2 regions of the Halobacillus sp. AWM4_238 genome follow, and region 1 is predicted to be linked to the other one. Evidence: riboswitches for the same ligand, from Rfam matches in the RefSeq annotation. Region 1 holds a riboswitch; the other holds the start of a gene.
What was found. A riboswitch is a leader RNA that binds a small molecule or an ion and turns the genes downstream of it on or off. The one in region 1 is predicted to bind S-adenosylmethionine.
Positions count from the first base shown of each region.

Region 2: linked by a shared signal. The riboswitch ahead of ACXACN_RS13330 (O-acetylhomoserine aminocarboxypropyltransferase/cysteine synthase family protein) and the one ahead of ACXACN_RS13965 (methionine ABC transporter ATP-binding protein) in region 1 are both predicted to bind S-adenosylmethionine.

Region 1 covers NZ_JBSWSY010000002.1:2,801,327-2,804,740, reverse strand. Annotated here, with positions in the region: gene ACXACN_RS13975 (DUF421 domain-containing protein) at 1-538, shown strand, start outside; gene ACXACN_RS13970 (DUF302 domain-containing protein) at 600-983, opposite strand; SAM riboswitch class I at 1,442-1,561, shown strand; gene ACXACN_RS13965 (methionine ABC transporter ATP-binding protein) at 1,643-2,671, shown strand; gene ACXACN_RS13960 (methionine ABC transporter permease) at 2,661-3,323, shown strand; gene ACXACN_RS13955 (MetQ/NlpA family ABC transporter substrate-binding protein) at 3,336-3,414, shown strand, end outside.
Region 2 covers NZ_JBSWSY010000002.1:2,657,386-2,660,799, reverse strand. Annotated here, with positions in the region: gene metX (homoserine O-acetyltransferase MetX) at 1-323, opposite strand, end outside; gene ACXACN_RS13330 (O-acetylhomoserine aminocarboxypropyltransferase/cysteine synthase family protein) at 347-2,041, opposite strand; SAM riboswitch class I at 2,150-2,260, opposite strand; gene ACXACN_RS13325 (DUF2188 domain-containing protein) at 2,393-2,593, shown strand.

The DNA.
Region 1 (3,414 bases):
GATTGATCATGTACATACCGTGACGGCTATTGTTTTCATTGCTCTCTTACAAAAATTCATCGTAACGTTAAAATTACGAAACAGGAAAGTAGGGAAACTCCTGACTTTTGAGCCGACGATCGTTATTTTCGAGGGGGAAATGATTGAAGAGAACATCTCCCGCATTCAATATTCTCTTGATAATATTACACACATGCTCAGAGAGCAAAATGTATTTGAAATCAATAATGTTGAACTTGGCATCATTGAACCGAACGGCCAACTGTCCATTAAACTGAAAAATGCCAAAGAAGCCGTAACCCGAGAAGATATGGGGTTCCCATATAGGGGTGGGGGTTATGACATCCCCCTTATTCTGGATGGACAAATGCAACAAGATCTTTTAGCTCGCGCAGGTCGGGACATGGATTGGTTACGTACCAAGCTGGGTACCCATGATGTCTCGGAGGTGTTTTATGGTGCGCTTACCAGCCAGGGTGAGTTTTACTTTTCATTAAAAGGAAAAAAAGCAGAGTCTTTACCTCCTATTGAACATTGATATTTTTTGATAATGAGATTTAAAAGAAAAGAGCCGCTAAAATAGCAGCTCTTTCATTTGGTTATACACTTTGATCCATACAAACCTTCAAACGTTCTTCAATGTCACTTGCCATCTCTTGAATGTTTTCATCCTCAACCATTTGAGTAAGAGAAGTCGGCTTAGGCATACCGATTTTTGTTTTGTTTCCTTCTACATAGATAACCATTTTACAAGGGAGGAAATAACCAGCCAATACGTTTTCATTTAACACGCGTTGCGCTTCTACAGGGTTACAAACTTCCAAGACTTTAAATTCTTTTTCAAATTCCAATCCTTTTTCATGAAGCTTATCTTTGATGTCAAAGGTCCATAACACCCCGAACTTTGCTTCTTTGAGATTAGCCTCAAGACTCTCAATCGCTTCATACATCCCTTTGTCCGTTTCCACCGTATAGTGAAACATGAAATACCTCCTTGGTAATTAGTTCTCCTTATCTATACCCATTAAGGTATTAGGGTAATCTCTCAAATAATTATATTTCACTAAATCTCCCGTTTGTGTAAGACTCCGTTTCGATATGTTTGGGTGAGTTTAGGGGCTCCGGGAAACTGTTCGCTTTCCATGGGGCGGGCGGTGAGCCTCCTCAGGCTACGCCTTCCGGGGTCCCACCTGTCCCACACGTCCCATAGGAGGCTCACCGCGCTCCCGCGGAAAGCGAGCTATTCCCCGCAGCCCCCATCCACTCAAAAAAACATCTCGAAATCGAGTCTTAAAGAATCCTGCCATATTGCTTAATAACTATAGGGAAGAAATAGCGTAGTCCTACTATGAAAAATTCGGAAAGTTTAGTGAATTAAATTGACAAAGCTTTTTTGCTGTATTATGATTGGCAACATCAATAAAAAAGCAAATGACTTTTCTTCTTATCTAGAGAGGTGGAGGGACTGGCCCTACGAAACCTCGGCAGCGGAACTGATCCGTCGAAACGATCAGAAACTGTGCCAACTCCAGCATGTGCGGATGCATGTGAAAGATGAGAAGAGACGGTATCTCATACATATTGAGAGCCCCTCTTCTTATTTTTTAGAAGAGGGGCTCTTTTTGCGTCTAGGAGGGACAGAATGATTCAATTCGAAGATGTTTCGAAGGTTTATCAGCACAATGGGAGCGACTTGCGTGCTGTGGATCAAGTGGACTTGACTGTACATAAGGGAGAAATTTTTGGTGTGATCGGCTTTAGTGGAGCTGGTAAGAGTACCCTGATCCGTTTGGTCAATTTACTCGAACGCCCCACAGAGGGAAGGGTGCTGGTCAATGGTGAGGATTTGACGCAGCTTTCAAAACCAGACTTAAGACAAGTAAGGAAGCGGATTGGGATGATCTTTCAACATTTTAACTTGCTTGAATCAAAGACGGTTCACCATAATGTGGCTTTCCCACTTTCTTTATCAGGGACACCGAAAAAAGAAATCGATCGAAGAGTAGCAGAAATTCTCGAATTTGTCGGATTGTCCGATAAAGCGAAACAGTATCCGGAAGAGTTATCCGGAGGGCAGAAGCAAAGGGTGGGAATCGCCAGAGCTTTAGCAACTTCTCCTGAAATTTTGCTTTGTGATGAAGCAACATCAGCCCTTGATCCTGAAACGACGAAGTCAATTCTGAAGCTATTGCGGAAGGTACGCGATGAATATGGCATAACGATTTTGATGATTACACATGAAATGAATGTGGTCCGTGAAGTGTGTGACCGCATTGCTGTAATGGAAAGTGGACGGGTTATTGAAAAAGGATCGATCTTTGATTTGTTTTCCAGTCCTCAACATCCAACCACGAAAAACTTTGTGAAGACCGTGATGGAAAATGACATCCCCGCTTCAATACTAAATGGAATCGAGGAAAGGGGTTCTTCAAGGCATATTTATCGTGTGACTTTTGTTGATGAAAGTGCCGGAGAACCCGTTCTATCTCAAGTGTCTAAAAGATTTGATGTGGAAGTTAACGTACTGTTTGGACAAATTACGGAGCTTCAAGGAATACCGTTCGGTCATCTCGTTGTGGAACTTCAGGGGCCGGACCAAGAAATCTTACGAGTGATTAACCATATTCAACAAAGAGTATCTGTACAGGAGGTGACTTCCCATGCAGGTTAACTTAATGGAATTTTGGCCAAGAATTTGGGAGGCGACGTATCAAACCATTTTGATGGTTGGAATCTCATTATTGGCAGCTACTTTAATCGGTTTACCGTTAGGGATCATCCTAGTCGTTACGAGGCAGGGAGGTTTGTTAGAAAACAAAACGCTTTTCGGTTCCTTCAGCTCGGTCGTTAACTTTTTCCGTTCCATTCCTTTCATCATTCTGCTCGTGGCCATTTTGCCATTTACGAGGTTAATTGTTGGTTCGTCTATAGGTACAGCAGCAGCCGTTGTACCGTTGGTTATTTTCTCAGCCCCTTATATTGCTAGGTTAGTAGAAAGTAGTTTACTTGAAGTGAAGCCAGGCGTGATCGAGGCGGCTGAAGCAATGGGTGCAACCCCGTGGCAGATTATTCGTCGTGTTTACATACCTGAAGCGTTAAGCTCCATCGTTCTTAATTTGACGATTGCAACCATTGGCCTTGTCGGCGCTTCCGCCATGGCTGGATTTGTCGGCGGGGGAGGACTTGGGGATCTTGCTATCTCTTATGGGTATCAACGTTTTGAAACGGACATTATGATTGCCACCGTATTATTGCTTGTACTCATTGTGCAAATCACACAAACGATTGGAAATTTCACATCTAAAAAGATTCGTAGACAATAGGAGGTTTTAATTATGAAAAAATGGATCGTTACACTAAGTATTTTACTGACTGTTGGGATTTTGCTTGCCGGTTGTTCGAACGAAAGTGGAG
Region 2 (3,414 bases), 140 kb from region 1:
GTGTCGGGATCCATACTCGCAGGTCCTGTAGACCCGTGACAACCACCGAGTACATTGAAGGTGATCACTTGATAGTGGTTGGTGTCGATTGGACAACCTTCACCAATTAAACCGGCCCACCAGCCACGTTCCTCCCTTGAACCGACAGCGAGCTGGTTGCCTGTTAAAGCGTGGCATACGAGGATAACGGGAGCATCTGTCGGCCCGTATCTTTCGTAAGCAAGTTCAACGTTCGAAAGCTTGTCACCAGACTCGAAGGTAAAAGCTCCGATTGATATCGATTGATTGGTTCGCGGGTGGCTGGCGGGGTTTTTTAATGACATGCTTTTCATTCTCCTTTCTTTCTTTATACCGATACGAGGGAGGTGGAAAGATCTTTCCCAGACCGGATATTCACAACAGCGTCATAAAGGCTGACCCCTGAAATAATGGCTTCATCTTCGTGCGCGCTTGGTTTGCGTATCCACAGCAAGGTTGGCTTTATATCCTTCGCTAAGTTCAAGACATCATCATCCGCTTCTTCAACATAGACAATATCCCAGTTGATATTCTTTTCTTTTTGAAGATCCTCAAGGTGAGAGAAGGCGAGAACTTGATACCCTAACCGCTCTAATTTGTTCTGCTCCTGAAGAAGTGCGCTTTGGCCAACAATCCCGATCACTCTCTTTCTCAAGTCCCCATCCGAACGGTCTAAGGATGAAGATAAAACGGGCTCTGCCACATGTTTGGTTTTCCCGTATGGTTTCCGTTGTCCAGTAGCATGGAAAATGGCGTTGTCTAAATCCTGGATCAAATCTTCTACGGATTCTAAACCGACAGATAAGCGGACAAGTTCTTCAGTGACACCAGACTTAGTCAAGTTTTCGTCGTTTAATTGTTGGTGAGTCGTGGAAGCTGGGTGAATGATTAACGATTTGGCGTCGCCGACATTGGCCACATGAGACCAGATGGTGCTTTGATCAATTAGTTTGCGTCCGGCTTCGCGTCCCCCTTTAATTCCGAAGACAACAATCGATCCATGGCCGTAGTGGAAGTATTTTTTGGCTAATGAATAAGTGGGGTGGTCTTTCAATCCTGGATAATTGACCCATTCAACCCCATCATGTTGGTTTAAATACTCAGCAATTTCTAAAGCTTGATCCGCATGGGTTTGAACTCGTAAGTGTAACGTTTCCAATCCTTGTAAAAGTAAGAAAGCGTTTTGTGGGCTGAGACATGCCCCAATGTCTCGGAGCAGCTGCACACGAAGTTTTATGGCGAAAGCGGCAGGGCCTACATCAATACCGAAACGGATGCCATTGTAACTTTCATCAGGATCTGTGAACCCTGGGAATTTGTCATGGTTCCAGTTGAAACGTCCACTATCAACAACAACACCACCAATGGCGGTTCCGTGGCCACCAATCCATTTAGTGGCAGAGTGGACAACGATGTCTGCTCCCCAGTCGATAGGTCTACATACATACGGGGTAGCGAATGTATTGTCGATGATTAAAGGGATGTGGTGATCGTGAGCGACATCTGCGACCGCTTCGATGTCCAGTACATTTAAACTCGGGTTTCCGATGGTTTCTGCAAAAATCGCTTTTGTATTAGGAGTGATAGCCTTGTCAAAAGCTTCTGGATCATCCCCTTCTACGAAATGGACATTGATTCCATAGCGAGGGAGGGTGTGGACAAACAAATTGTACGTCCCTCCATAAAGGTTCGTCGAAGTCACAATATCATCCCCGGATTGAGCGACATTCAGAATGGCCATCGTAATGGCAGACATGCCTGATGCGGTCGCCACAGCCGCAGCACCGTCTTCAAGAAGGGCGATACGTTTTTCAAATACATCGACGGTCGGGTTTCCGATACGTGTATAGATGTTGCCAGGTTCCGCAAGTGCAAAGAGATTTTGTGCATGCTCTGTGTCATTGAAAACATAAGAAGTCGTCTGATAAATCGGTACAGCACGAGAACCTGTAGCGGGGTCAGGGTCTTGACCACCGTGAAGTAAATTCGTTTCAGGGCCGAACGTATGGAATGGTAAACTCATGGGAAAATTCCTCCTCTGATTTTTTCTAGGACATCCACTTTGAAAAAAGAGGGAAAATGAAAAGCCCTCTTCTGTAATAAGAAGAGGGCTTTATGTATCTCATACCTCCCCTTATCTTTCAGGTCATGTGACCTGTAGGATGTAGCACCTTTTCAAGGAATAACCTTGAAGGTTGCTGGGCGTCGTAGGGCCTAGTCCCTCTGCCGCTCTCGATAAGAGTTTTCATCATTAAATTTTCTGACTTGTTTGAAATTATAAAGCCGTCCTTTATCATTGTCAAACAATATCGGTACGTTTGAATCCTCCTTTGCGTGGGAAATGGTTTATTAAGTCTATGAGATAGGAGTGAAGATGATGAAACAATATAGTGTTGTACCTAATAAAGATGTGACCGGATGGTTTGTTAAAATCGAGGATATTGCTCCGACAGACCTTTATGACGAGCGTGATACCGCCGTTACCAAAGCGGAAGAAATTGCAAAAGAAAACAAACCGAGCAAACTTCAGATCCTGGATCAAAACCACGAAGTTGAAGAAGAGCGCACGTACTAATAAAAAAACTCCCCATCGCGGGAGTTTTTTTATATGCACCGATTAATCAGTTATTAAAGTAAATGGCAGGATTCTTGAAGACTCGATTTCGAGACTTTTGTTGAGTGGGTAGGGGCTGCGGGGAATGACTCGCTTTCCGCGGGAGCGCGGTGAGCCTCCTCGGACTGCGTCCTGTGGGGTCTCACCCTGCACTTTTTTCCTCGTAGATATCCGGTTCCGGCGCCTAGCGGCTAGTGAGACTTCCCTCGCTTCTGTACGATAAGTCAACATCGAATCACTCCGTTCTTCGTGTTTCTTTTATCTCCGCCACCTCAGTCCAGTCCATACGCCGCTGATCGAGGCGCCTCCACACTTAAGATAGGAGTCTCGCCATTCCCCTCCGCCCCTCTGCCATATAAGTGTCTCGAAACCACTTTCAGAATTAGGCGCTTATTGTACGTATTGGAAGCTATAAAGCATATCTCTATCGTATGGATATTGCTCATAACCTCTTGTTATAGAGCGCTTTCTTACTTTAGTTAGTGATGGTGGAAGGTAGCTCCTTCTTGGTATAGGTGTTCGTTTCATACATGATCGAATGGGGTGGTTGGGAAGCTGCGAGACTCCCGTGGGAGAAAGGAGATCGGCGAGATCCCGCAGGGCGGTAGCCCGAGGAAGCTCGCCACTCCCCCACAGGAAAGCGAGTTGCTTCCCAACCACCCCTGACGCTCAACCAGGCAACGAGCCCCGGGAACATCTCGAAACTGAGTCTTCCACAAACAGGAGCTTATCTTTAACATAGAGGTTCTAGAGTTTTTGTTGGGCTACAGTTATGATGGAGG